Regions from separate parts of the Kitasatospora azatica KCTC 9699 genome, predicted to be linked through region 3. Evidence: riboswitches for the same ligand, from Rfam matches in the RefSeq annotation. Region 3 holds a riboswitch; each other region holds the start of a gene.
The links. Region 3 has a riboswitch for cyclic di-AMP ahead of BR98_RS16180 (M23 family metallopeptidase). Riboswitches for the same ligand answer to the same signal wherever they lie in the genome.
Positions count from the first base shown of each region.

Region 1: it holds a riboswitch for cyclic di-AMP, as region 3 does, so the genes downstream of both, BR98_RS40085 (transglycosylase family protein) here and BR98_RS16180 (M23 family metallopeptidase) in region 3, are expected to answer to the same signal.
Region 2: it holds a riboswitch for cyclic di-AMP, as region 3 does, so the genes downstream of both, BR98_RS31360 (C40 family peptidase) here and BR98_RS16180 (M23 family metallopeptidase) in region 3, are expected to answer to the same signal.
Region 4: it holds a riboswitch for cyclic di-AMP, as region 3 does, so the genes downstream of both, BR98_RS42360 (transglycosylase family protein) here and BR98_RS16180 (M23 family metallopeptidase) in region 3, are expected to answer to the same signal.

Region 1 covers NZ_JQMO01000002.1:1,064,442-1,067,637, forward strand. The annotation lists gene BR98_RS04995 (APC family permease) at 1-972, opposite strand, end outside; cyclic di-AMP (ydaO/yuaA leader) riboswitch at 1,322-1,490, shown strand; partial or broken gene BR98_RS40085 (transglycosylase family protein) at 1,493-1,783, shown strand; gene BR98_RS40090 (hypothetical protein) at 1,732-2,103, opposite strand; gene BR98_RS40095 (LysM peptidoglycan-binding domain-containing protein) at 2,236-2,436, shown strand; gene BR98_RS05010 (YchJ family protein) at 2,485-2,916, shown strand; gene BR98_RS05015 (NUDIX domain-containing protein) at 2,942-3,196, shown strand, end outside.
Region 2 covers NZ_JQMO01000003.1:4,651,342-4,654,537, forward strand. The annotation lists gene BR98_RS31350 (NYN domain-containing protein) at 1-262, shown strand, start outside; gene BR98_RS31355 (C40 family peptidase) at 449-1,474, shown strand; cyclic di-AMP (ydaO/yuaA leader) riboswitch at 1,738-1,889, shown strand; gene BR98_RS31360 (C40 family peptidase) at 1,894-3,030, shown strand.
Region 3 covers NZ_JQMO01000003.1:1,134,130-1,137,325, reverse strand. The annotation lists gene BR98_RS16195 (TetR-like C-terminal domain-containing protein) at 1-236, opposite strand, end outside; gene BR98_RS16190 (alpha/beta fold hydrolase) at 236-1,060, opposite strand; gene BR98_RS16185 (YiaA/YiaB family inner membrane protein) at 1,174-1,461, opposite strand; cyclic di-AMP (ydaO/yuaA leader) riboswitch at 1,628-1,793, shown strand; gene BR98_RS16180 (M23 family metallopeptidase) at 1,805-2,632, shown strand; gene BR98_RS16175 (hypothetical protein) at 2,622-3,196, opposite strand, start outside.
Region 4 covers NZ_JQMO01000003.1:2,296,172-2,299,367, reverse strand. The annotation lists gene eno (phosphopyruvate hydratase) at 1-593, opposite strand, end outside; gene BR98_RS42360 (transglycosylase family protein) at 810-1,508, opposite strand; cyclic di-AMP (ydaO/yuaA leader) riboswitch at 1,512-1,677, opposite strand; gene BR98_RS20905 (cytochrome P450 family protein) at 1,889-3,163, opposite strand.

The DNA.
Region 1 (3,196 bases), on a different contig from region 3:
GACGTAGATCAGGCCGGTGCCCGCAGGCGAGATGATCGCGTCGATGTAGAGCACCGAGGCCAGCCAGCCCAGGCCGATCAGCGTGGCGAGGCCGGCGAAGGGGCCGCTGATTCCGGTGTACGTCAGCTGGTCCCAGCCGCCGGAGAAGGTGTTGGCCGGCAGTGCGCCGATGAACACCACCTGCAGCAGGATGTAGATCAGGCTGCCGATCAGCACCGAGCCGAGCACCGCACGCGGGATGTCCCGGCGCGGGTGGGTGCTCTCCCCGGCCCACTGGATGGCCTGCTCGAAGCCGAGCAGCGCGAAGATCACCCCGCTGGTGCTGATCGCCGCGAGCACGCCGCGGGCGCCGAACGGCGCGAAGCCCTGGCTGCTGAAGTTGGACCCGTGGAACTCCTTGATGCCGAAGACCAGGATGGTCAGCACCGGGACCGCGATCTTCCACCAGGTGGCCGCGTTGTTGGTGCGCGCCAGCCACCTGACTCCGAAGAAGTTGATCGCCACGAAGACCGCCAGCAGCGCGGCCGCGACGACGAAGCCGGAGGCGGTCAGCGTCTGGTCCTTGGCGTGGAGCAGCCCGTCGGCCCAGGTCCAGTGCTGGGCATAGCCGATCATCGCCTGCACCTCGATGGGCGCGATGGTGGCGGCCTGCAGCCAGGTGAACCAGCCGAAGGACATCCCCGCGAAGCCGCCGAAGGCGTAGTGCGGGTAGCGGGCGGTGCCGCCGGCCACCGGGAAGAGGCCGCCCAGCTCGGCGTGCACCAGGGCGAGCAGCACGATGGCGACCGTGCCGATGCCCCAGGAGAGCAGGGCCGCCGGGCCGGCCGCCTTGGCGGCCTTCTCGGCGCCGAAGAGCCAGCCGGAGCCGATGATCGCGCCGACCGAGGCGAACAGCAGACCGACCAGGCCGACCTCCCGCCGCAGCGCGTGCTTCGGGGAGCTGCGTTGGGTCCCGGCAGCGGGTGACGCCATGGCTGCGGCCTCTCTCATGAACGAACAGGGCTTGTCCGACGCTGCCTCAGCTCACGCGGCCCGCGCACGCCGCGCGCCGGTGGCGGTCACCCGTGATCAGCCGTCCGGCGCAATAGTCCGACTCCCCGTCGACTCCCCGTCGGCTCCCCGTCGGCTCCCCGCCGACTCCCGGCCGACTCCCGACCGTGTCCCAATCAGTCCGTAGTCGTAGGACCAGCGAGGCTTCTGTGATTCTGGCGTGACGTGTGCGATGCGGGGTTGTTATCGAGGTGATGATCCGTCTAGTCTCCCTGCAACCCGCCACAGCGGGCACCCGAACGCGGTACGCCGAGTCCTGCCCACCGCGCTTTCCGGGACCACGACGACACCTCTGGGCAGGGGCGGGGGACCCAGGTTCAGTGCCGTCTCCCACGGCTTGGGGTGAAGCCGCCCGCCGGATCCGATCCGCGCGGGTGGCCGGGCCAACCTCCCGGTCCGAACCCGACAGCTCACCTCGCAGGCGTGCGGAGAGGGACGTTCCATGGTGTTTTCCGGTTCCGGCCGCCACCGCCGCCCGACCCAGACCGACCGCGCCGTGGCCGCCGCCACCGTGGCGGGCGCGGGCCTGGCCCTGCCGCTGCTGACCGCGACCGGCGCCCACGCCACGCCGAGCACCACCTGGGACGCGGTCGCCCAGTGCGAGACCGCGGGCAACTGGGTCGCCAACACCGGCAACGGCTTCTACGGCGGGCTGCACCTGACCGCGCGGGACTGGGTCGCCTACGGCGGCGACGAGTACGCCGCCGATCCCTCGCACGCCACCAGGGACCAGCAGATAGCCATCGCGGAGAAGCTGCTCGCCGACCGCGGGCCGAGCGCCTGGCCGGGCTGCGAGTCGGTGTCCGGACTGGCCCAGGCGACCACCACGCCGACACCGGCGCCAAGCGCGCCGACGTCGACCACGCCCGGCAAGCCGGATAAGTCCGACAAGCCCGACAAGCCGACGTCCGGGCCGTCGACGCCGACCGCCCCCACCGACGCGCCGCCGGCCACCCCGCCGACGCCCACCGCCCCGACCGCCGGCACGCCGAGCGCACCGGCGACCACGGCCACTCCGGCGCCCGCGTCCTCCGCTCCCGGCACGCCCGCCACCAGCACTCCCCGGCGGACCAGCCCCCCGCGCCAGCCCCCACCACGCCCAGCGCTACGCCGACCACTCCGGCGCAGCCGCAGCCCGGCACACCGGCGCCCGGTTCCGTGCCCGCTCAGCCCCAGCCCGCCCCGATGCCCGCGCCCGCACCGCAGCCCGGCTCGCAGCCCGCCCCCGTCGGCGGCCCCTACACCGTGCAGAGCGGCGACACCCTCTACGGCATCGCCACCAGCCACCACCTCGACGGCTGGACCCAGCTCTACCAGGACAACCTCGGCGTGGTCGGCGGCAACCCCGACCTGATCTTCCCCGGCCAGCAGCTCCAGCTCCCCTGAGCCGGGGCGCCCCGGCGTCCGTCGGAATCGGCCCGTCAGAATAGGGCCATGTCCCGACGAACCACCCGCCCCGCCAAGAAGCCCGCCGCCACCCGCACGAGCGACTGCCCGTGCGGCCTGCCGGCGAGCTACGACGACTGCTGCGGCCGACTGCACCGCGGTCTCGCCCAGGCGAGCACCGCCGAGCAGCTGATGCGCTCGCGCTACTCGGCCTTCGTCGTCCAGGACGTCGGCTACCTGCTGAGCAGCTGGCACCCGGACACCCGGCCGAGCGCGCTGGATCTCGCGCCGGAGCTGCGCTGGGAGCGCCTGGAGATCCTCGGGGGCACGGACGGCGGCCCGTTCCACACCTCGGGCACCGTCGAGTTCCGCGCCTACTACCGTGAGGGCCGCAGCTCGGGGACGATGCGCGAGAACAGCCGTTTCGTCCGCCACGAGGGTGCCTGGGTGTACCTGGACGGCGAGGTCGAGGCGGACTGAGCCCCGCACCGCCCCGAGGAGTCCGATGACCGACGTCCACCCGCCCGCCGTCCTGCCGGCCGAACTCCAGCCCGCCGCCCCACCGACCGAACTCCCGTTGGCCGAGCTTTCGTTGGCCGAGCTGCCGTTGGCCGAGCTGCCGTTGGCCGAGCTGCCGTTGGCCGACTACCTGCGCACCCTGCCGCACGGAATCCTCTTCGGCGCCGTCCACTTCACCGACCCGGACGGCCACCCGCTGCTGCTGAAGTCCGTCTACGACCCCGAGGTCTGGCAGTTCGCC
Region 2 (3,196 bases), 3.5 Mb from region 3:
CCAGGCCGAGGTGACCTGCGTCTTCGACGGCCAGGACCTGGACGTGCCGGTGATCATGGCGCCGCCGCGCGGGGTGCGGGTGCGGTTCAGCCGCACCGGGCAGACCGCCGACGAGCTGATCCGCCAGCTGGTCCGGGCCGAGCCGCAGGGCCGCCCGGTGGTCGTGGTGTCGGCCGACCGGGAGGTCGCCGACGGCGTGCGCAAAGTCGGCGCACGCCCGGTGGCGTCGACCCTGCTGTTGAACCGGTTGTCGCGTCCCTGAAGTACCGTTCGGGTACTGACCGGGGTTCACCCGGTGAAGAGTCGGTGAAAGGCGCTGCGCCAAAGGTAGTTCGCACCGGCGGGGGAGTGGCGCGAAGATGTGATGTTCACTAGGGTCTGGCGTCAAACCTATTTTTCCGGTCACTTCACCCGATCGGGTGAGCCCGGTAGAAGAAGGAGCTGTCCCTTGGCGTCCCACCGCCGTCCCAAGCAGCCGAGCCGCGCGCGGGTGTCCGTGCTCACCGCCGCTGCGGCGACCGCGGTCGCCCTCTCCGCACAGACCGGAGCCTGGGCCGACCCCAAGCCGTCGAAGGAAGACGTCAAGGCGCAGATCGACGACCTGAACGGCCAGCAGGAAGCCGCCACCGAGAAGTACAACGGTGAGAAGGAGCGCGGCGACCAGCTGCGCCAGCAGGCCTCCCAGCTGCAGGACCAGGTGGCCCGCACCCAGCAGCAGGTGACCGAGCTGCAGTCCGGCCTGGCGGCCGTGGCGGGCGACCAGTACCGCAACGGGGGAATCGACTCCTCGGTGCAGATGATGCTCAACTCCAACCCCCAGCAGTACCTGGACCAGGCCGCCAGCATGCAGGTGGCGACCTCGACCCAGACCGACGCGCTGAAGTCGCTCCAGTCCGAGCAGCGCAAGCTGGACCAGGAGAAGAAGGAAGCCGCCGACACGCTGGCCGAGCTGGACCGCTCGACCCAGGCGCTGAACGCGGCCAAGGCGGACGTGCAGGCCAAGCTGGCAGCGGCGCAGAAGCTGCTCTCCTCGCTCAGCGCCGCCGACCAGGCCGCACTGCGGGCGGCCGACCGTGCCTCGCGCAGCGACGTCCGGGCCCCGCTGAACCTGCCGCCGGCCTCCGGCTACGCCGGCGCCGCGGTGCAGGCCGCGCTCAGCAAGCTGGGCCACGCCTACCAGTGGGGCGCCAGCGGTGCCACCTACTTCGACTGCTCGGGCCTGACCCAGTGGGCCTACGGGCAGGCCGGCGTCTCGCTGCCGCGCACCACCTACGAGCAGGTCTCGGTCGGCACCCGGGTGCCGAGCCTGGCCCAGGCCGAGCCGGGCGACCTGATCTTCTACGGCGGCGACCTGCACCACGTGTCGATGTACATCGGCAACGGCCAGGCCGTGCACGCACCGCACACCGGTGACGTGATCCGGATCGCGGACGCCGCCTCGATCGGGTCCATCAACACGATCCGCCGGCCCTGATCCGGCGGACCTGACGTTCTCTCACGCCTCGATGTGAGCCCGGACACCTGTTCGTACACTTCATGATCACCTTCCGGTGACCCGCGTATCACTCACAGTCAAAGTTGGACGATTCTTCCGACAAAGATTTGAACAGATCACGGATCTGTTACTAGGGTCGTCAACCGGACCACCGCGATGGCGTTCACCCGACCCGGGTGGCAGCGGGGGTTACCGCCGAGTCTGGAAAGCGGCACGGGCAGTTGACTGCCCGACGGGGAGCCCCTGCGGGGGAGCTGCGGACCGGAGCCGGGGAACCACACGTTCCTCCGGGGTGAATCGGCGCCAGGTCGACCTGACGGTCGGTGAGGCGTCGTAGGGCAGTCTTCCAGCCCGAACCCGTCAGCTCACCCGGTAGGCGGTCGAAGGAAGAAGGATTCGTGGCGTCCCATCGTCGTCCCAAGCCCGTCGGCCGAACACGCGCGTCGATCCTGACCGCCGCTGCCGCGACCGCCGTCGCCCTCTCGTCGCAGACCGGTGCGCACGCCGATCCGACTCCCACCCTCGACCAGGTCAAGACGCAGGTCGACGACCTGAACGGCCAGGCCGAGGCTGCCAACCAGAGCTACGAGGGTGCGCAGGTCAAGCAGCAGGCGCTGCAGAAGCAGGTCAGCGACATCCAGGACCAGGTCGCCCGCCAGCAGGACCAGGTGACCAACCTGCAGTCCGGACTGGCCGGGGTGGCCGCCGACCAGTACGCGAACAACGGCATCTCGCCGACCGTGCAGCTGATGCTCAACACCAGCCCCGACCGGTTCCTGAACCAGGCCGGCTCGCTGAACGAGCTGAACAGCACCCAGGCCGAGACCCTGAAGCAGCTTCAGCAGCAGCAGCGCAAGCTGGACCAGGACAAGGCCGAGGCGCAGGCCAAGCTCACCGAGCTGGACGCCTCCACCCAGCAGCTGAAGGCCACCAAGGACGAGGCCCAGGCCAAGCTGAAGAAGGCCCAGGACCTGCTCAACACGCTGACCGAGCAGCAGAAGCAGGCGATCGCCGCCGCCGAGGCGAAGGCCGCCGCCGATGCCAAGGCCGCCGCCGACAAGGCCGCTGCGGACGCCAAGGCCGCCGCCAGCCAGAGCGCCGCCGCCTCGCGCGACACCACCCGCACCGACCTGGGCACGCCGAGCGCGCCGGCCGGCACCCCCAGCGTGCCGAGCACCGGTGGCTCGCACGCGCAGGCCGCGATAGCCGCCGCCGTCAGCAAGCTCGGCTCGCCGTACGTCTACGGTGCCGCCGGCCCATCCACCTTCGACTGCTCGGGCCTGACCCAGTGGGCCTACGCGCAGGCCGGGGTCTCGCTCCCGCGCACCTCGCAGGAGCAGGCCGGGGCGGGGACCAACATCGGCACCAACATCGCCGACGCCCAGCCCGGCGACCTGATCGTCTTCTTCGGCGACATGCACCACATCGGCCTGTACGTCGGTGGCGGGCAGGTCATCCACGCCCCGCACACCGGCGCGGTGGTCCGCTACGAGTCCGCCACGGTGATGCCGATCTCGGCGATCGTGCGCCCCTGACGAGACGTCAGCAGACAGCCCGGCTTCCCTTGGGAAGTCGGGCTGTTCTCGTATAAATGTCCGATTGGTGATCAAATATTCGTATCGGTAGGGGTTTGGACTCGTCCGTCCTGACTCGCTAACGTCTGCGCTCGGACCTCAGTTGGACGATTGGAGTCGTCAAGCC
Region 3 (3,196 bases):
CCGTGCAGTCCGGCGATCGCCGCGCGCAGCCGGGCGGCCAGGTCGCCGGTCACCCGGGCCGCGATCAGCCGGCGCAGTCCGGCCAGGCCCCCGGGTACGTGCTTGTAGAGCGAGGGGGCCGCCACCCCGGCCCGCGCGGCCACGGCGGCCAGCGTGAGGGTCTCGGGGCCCTGCTCGTCGATCAGCGCGAGGGCGTGGTCGACCACGGCATCGGGGGTCAGTCCGGCGCGGGGCATCAGGACACCTCGGTGAGGAAGGGGAGCAGGGCGTCGGCGACGGCCTGCGGGAACTGGGCCATCGGGTAGTGGCCGGCGCCGTCGATCATCACCTTGCGGCCGTTCAGCGCCTTGACCTGGCGGTCGGCCACCACCTCCGGCTTCGGGAAGTCGGGGTCCTTGGTGCCCATCAGCACCAGCGCCGGGCACTCGACGCCCTCGGTCCAGCCGATCGGCGAGGAGTTGCCGCGGACGTAGCCCCGGGTGGCCTGCTTGCGGCCGGGGGTGCGCAGCGCGGCCTCCAGGCGGGCGTTGTAGGCGGCGATCTCGGGGGTGACGCCGCCGGGGTAGGCCATCTTGTTCAGGTACCAGCCCCAGACCTTCGGGAAGGCGAGCACCGCCGAGCCCGTCAGCTGGACCAGGCCGCGCATCAGCGCGTTCTGCGGCAGGTTCTCGACGAAGGCGTCGACCAGCACGATCCCGGCGACCTTCTGCGGCGCGGTGGTGGCGGCCTTGACCACGCTGGCGCCGGTGTAGGAGCTGCCGACCAGCACGGCGCGCTCGATGCCCAGCTCGTCCAGCAGGGCCAGGGCGTCGGCGGCGGCGCCGGCCGGGCCGTAGTCGTCCCAGGCGATCGAGGACTCGCCGAAGCCGCGCAGGTCCATGGTGATCACGCGGTGTCCGGCGGCGGTGAGCAGTGGGCGCAGGTGCCGGTAGACGGCGCGGGAGTCGAGCATCCCGGGCAGCAGCACCACGGGGGTGCCTTCGCCTTCGGTGTCGTCGTAGGCGAGGGTGCCGCCGGCGAGCTGCAGGTACCGGGTCTGCGGTGCGGTGGTGGCGTTCACGACGGGCCTCCTGGCCTGACGAGGTGGGTGCCGGCTGCTACCGACACCCACAAAGCTATGGCTAATAGCCATAGCCGTCAACCCCTCCTGGGCACCGCCTCCGGACCGCCGGGTCAGCTCTCGACCCGGAACGGGTCGTGCTCGGCCAGCAGCTTCTCCAGTCGGGCCTGGTCGACCCGGGTGACGATCTCGCCGACCTCCTGCCGGTCACGGATCACCTTGGCGAGGGTGAAGGCGGAGGTGACGGTGTAGAGCAGGCCGAGCGCGAGGAAAGCCCGCATCCAGGCGCTGACCGGCAGATAGGCGATGCCGATGGAAAGGCCACCGGCGGCGAGGGCGAAGGAGAGGATCGCCTGGACGTAGTAGGCGGACGTGGTCCGCGGCTGAACCGAGGAAGTCATGCTTGAAGGATCGCCAACTCCGGTGCCCGTCACATGAGTACGCGTACTCAGTTCGGCACCCAAAGTAAGGGTGTGCCAATCCCCCTGGTATGGCTTGGAATCAGGGGCTCCTGGGATTAACGTTTGATAACGCAGCGCGGTCGGCAACGCCGTACCCGAACGGCACCGTGCGCCGTCGCCTAATCCTGAACCTGTCAAAAATGCGGGCAAGGGAGCCGGGGAACCACCGTTCCTTGGGGTGAATCGGACTGTCTCCCATCAGGGGCCGGTCCGTAGGAGACCTTCCTCTCCGAACCCGTCAGCTAACCCGGTAGGCGCGAGGGAAGGAAAGGAGCGCGCCCCCGTGGCGTTGACGCATACTCCGGCTCTGCTCGATCACGCCGGTGCGCCGGAGGAGACTCCCCGCCACCGGCTGCCCCGCCAGTCGCGCTCCGGTTCCCCGGTACTCGGCGTCACCGCGATGGCCGCCGCACTCGGCGCCACCACCGGCCTGACCGCCACCGCTGCCGCGGCCGCCACCCCGGCGAGCGCCCCGGCGACCGCCGTGATCGCACCCGACGAGAGCCCCGCGGCGAGCGCCGCGGACCCGGGTCTGGCGCTGGCCGCCCGGATCCAGCAGCAGGCCGACCCACGCACCGCCGCCGAGGAGGCCGCCCGCCTGGAGGCCGCGCAGGAGGCCGCCGCCAAGCGCGCCGCGCAGGCCCCGCAGGTCCAGGCCCCCGAGGCGCAGGCACCGCAGGCCCCGACCGAGCCGGCTCCCCCGGTCGAGGCCGCCCCACCGCAGGGTGCGCAGGCCCGGCTCCCCGTCGCCAAGTACACCCTCACCGCGCCAGGCTCCCCCTGGGCGCAGTTGAACACCGGACTGGACTTCGCCGCCCCCGCCGGCACCCCCGTGGTCGCCGTCACCGGCGGCACCGTGAGCTCGGCCGGCTGGTCCGGCAGCTACGGCTACCGGGTGATCCAGACCCTGCCCGACGGCACCGAGCTCTGGTACTGCAACCTCGCCTCGATCACCGTCACCGCCGGCCAGGTGGCCCCCGGCACGGCGCTCGGCAAGGTCGGCGCCACCGGCAGCGGCACCAGCCCGCGCCTGCACCTGGAGGTCCGCCCCGGCGGCGCGGCCCCGGTCGACCCGGTGGCCTGGCTGCAGGCGCAGGGCGTCACTCCGTAGCGTCCCCCGCCGCTCCGGCGGCCTCGTTGGCCTGTCCGGCGGCTTCGTCGCCCGCCTCGGCGGCGGCTTCGTCGGTCGGCCAGTCGGCGATGTCCGGCAGCTCCACCAGCCCGCGCTGGACGATGTACCGGTCGACCTCCGCCGCGCCCGGCTCCGGCGCGAGGTCCTGGTACTCCGTCAGCAGCAGCTCCGGCAGTCCGGGAACCGTCCACTCGCCGAGCAGCCGCAGCGCCTCGGCCTGCACGGCCGCCTCGAAGGCCGGGAAGTCCCCGGACAGTTCGGCCGGCATCGGCAGCCCGAGCGCGTTCAGCCCGGCCAGGTTGCGGTAGCTGCGCTGCATCAGCCGGTTCTCCACCAGCAGCCGGGCGCCGTCGGTGGCCATCCCGATCGAGAGCAGCACGCCCTCGGTCCAGCCCTCGACGCCCTCCGGCTGGTCCAGTTCGGTCAGCGCGGCCAGTGCGATGATCCGCTCCGCCTCGCCGAGCTCGCGGAAACCGGCCAGCCAGGCCCGCACCGCGTCCAGGTCCTCGGTGTCCACCCCGGCCTGCCAGAGCAGCAGCGCGT
Region 4 (3,196 bases), 1.2 Mb from region 3:
AGGCCCCGCTCCTTCAGCACGCCCTTGAGCGTGTGGTAGACCTCGACGCCCCAGCGGACGGCCTCGGAGAAGGACTCCGCGCCGATCGGGGCGATCATGAACTCCTGGATGTCGACGTTGGAGTCCGCGTGCGAACCGCCGTTGAGGATGTTCATCATCGGGACCGGCAGCACGTGCGCGTTCGGACCGCCGAGGTAGCGGAAGAGCGGCAGGTCGGAGGCCTCGGAGGCGGCGTGCGCGACGGCCAGCGAGACACCCAGGATGGCGTTGGCGCCGAGCGAGGACTTGTCCGGGGTGGCGTCCAGGTCCAGCATCGCCTGGTCGATCAAGCGCTGCTCGGTGGCGTCGTAGCCGACCAGCTCCGGGCCGATCTGCTCGATGACGGCGAGGACGGCCTTCTCCACGCCCTTGCCGAAGTAGCGGCTCTTGTCGCCGTCACGCAGCTCCAGAGCCTCGAAGGCACCGGTGGATGCGCCGGACGGGACAGCGGCACGGCCGGTGCTGCCGTCGTCGAGGCCGACCTCGACCTCGACCGTGGGGTTGCCGCGCGAATCGAGGATCTCACGGGCTACGACGACATCAATGGACGGCACTATGCATCTCCTTGCGGAAGCGGTCCTGCGGACAGGGATGACGGAGGCGTTACGACCAGAGCCTAACCGCACCGGCCGGTCCAGCCACCCGGGCCTCGGCACCGTCTCACGGTGTGGCTCTGCTACCTGCCGGTAGTTCACCTGAATGCACGCGCGGGGCCACCTGGCACCACCCCGGTGCTGCCCCGCGCGTGCTGCCGGCGGGTCAGCTGCGCGTCAGCTCAGGTGCAGGACCTGGCCAGGGAGGATCAGGTTCGGATCCCCGCCCACCGTCGACCGGTTGGCCTGGTAGAGCGCCTGCCAGCCGCCGAGGATCCGCTGCGCCTGGGAGATATTGGAGAGCGTGTCGCCGGACTTGACGGTGTAGTCCTGCGCGCCGGTCGACGGCGTCGCCGGCGACTGCGGCTGGGGCTGCGTGGGCTGGGCCGGCGCGGGCTGGGCCTTGGGCTGCGTCGGCTTGGGCTGGGCCTTGGGCGTGGCCTGGGATTCCGGCGCGCCGCCGGCCGGGGCCGCGGTGTCCACCACCGCCGGGGCGCCGCCGCGGGTCAGGCCCGCCTTGACCGAACAGACCGGCCAGGCACCCGGGCCCTGGTCCACCAGCACCCGCTCGGCCACCGCGATCTGCTGCGACTTGCTCGCCTGGTTGGCCTGCGCCGCGTACTGGGTGCCGCCGTACGCGGCCCAGGTGGAGGAGGTGAACTGCAGGCCGCCGTAGAAGCCGTTGCCGGTGTTGATCGACCAGTTGTTGGTGCTCTCGCAGTTGGCGACCTTGTCCCAGACGGAGACCGAGGCGGCGTGCGCGCCGGTCGCGGTGAGCAGCGGCATCGCGAGCCCGACTCCGGCCACGCCGGCGATGGCGATGGCCTTCTCGGTATTGGTGCGACGACGGTGACGGCCAGTTCCTGAGAACAGCATTGATGTCCCTCTCCGCACGCCTGCGAGGTGAGCTGTCGGGTTCGGACCGGTGAGGATGGCCCGGCCGGCCGCCCGGATCGCTCCGGCGGTCGGCTTCACCCCTAGCCGTGGGAGACGGCAGAAAATCCTGGGTCCCCCGCCCCTGCCCGGGGTTGAGTCGATGTCCCGCGACGCGGTGGGCAGGATTCGGCGTTACCGCGCTCGGGGTTCGCATCCGCGAACTTCAGGGAGAGTAGGCAGATAGGAAGACCAATCACAAGCTCATATCGCCTACATCACATGAGAATTACGGTCCACTGTGGATCGCCTACTAACGGATCAGGTTTGTCCTGATTGATGAGCATTCAGATCGCCTGCGGGCAAGGGTTGGCGACACGCCGTCAGAGATCGACCGAGCCGACTTCCGGCGTAAAGGAGACCGGCAATTCCCGCAGCCCACGCATGATCAGACCGCCGCGCCAACGCAACTCCTCCGGCTCGGCAGCGAGCTGGAGGTCGGGCAGCCGGGTCAGCAGGGCGGCCAGCGCCCGCTGGCCCTCCAAACGGGCCAACGGCGCCCCGATGCAGTAGTGGATGCCGTGCCCGAAGCCCAGGTGCGGGTTGTCCCGGCGGGCCAGGTCCAGGGTGTTCTCCCCGGCGAACCGGGCCGGGTCGCGGTCGGCCGCCGCCAGCACCACCAACACCGGGTCGCCGACCGGGATCCGCACCCCGCCCACGGTCAGCGGCTCGGTCGCGAACCGCCAGGTGGCCAGTTCCACCGGACCGTCGTAGCGCAGCAGTTCCTCCACCGCCGTGGCCAGCAGCGCGGTCTCGCCACGCTGCACCGACTCCTGCAGCCGGGCCCGCTGCTCCGGGTGGTTCAGCAGGGTGTACATGCCGTTGCCGATCAGGTTGACCGTCGTCTCGAACCCGGCGAAGAGCAGGATGAAGGCCATCGCGGCGGCCTCGTTCTCGGTCAGGTGCTCGCCGTGGTCGCTGGCCCGGATCAGCCCGGAGATCAGGTCCTCGCCCAACTCGCCGCGCTTGCGGTGGATCAGCTCCAGCAGGTACGCCCGCATCTTCTTCACCGCGCGCGCCACCCCGCCGCGCGGGCCGCCGCCATGTCGGATCATCATCCCGGCCCAGTCGCGGAAGTCGTCCTGATCCTCGGGCGGCACCCCGAGCAGGTCGCAGATCGCGTAGATCGGCAGCGGGAAGGCGAACTCGTGGATCAGGTCCGCCGAACCGCGCCCCGCGAAGGAGTCCACCAGCCGGTCGGTCAGCCGCTGCACCTGCGGCTCGAACTCGGCCACCCGGCGCGGGGTGAAGGCCTTGGAGACCAGCCGGCGCAACCGGGTGTGGTCCGGCGGGTCGATGTTCAGCAGGTGCGTCATCAGGTTCGCCTGGCGCTCGCCCGGGATGCCCACCCGGCCGGTGCGGTGCGCATGCGCGTTGTGGTGCGTGGGGTTCTTGGAGAGCCGGGCGTCGGCCAGCGCCTGCCGGGCGTCCGCGTACCGGGTCACCAGCCAGGCCTCCACCCCGCTGGGCAGCGTGGTGCGGTGCACCGGGGCGTGCTCGCGCAGCCAGGCGTACGCGGGGTACGGGTCGGCCGCGAACTCCCAGCTGAACAGGGGCGGCATCGGGGGCTGGAGGGGGCTCTGGGGCTGGTCCGGCATGTCCTGACGGTATCCGGTCGCCGGGAGGAGTGA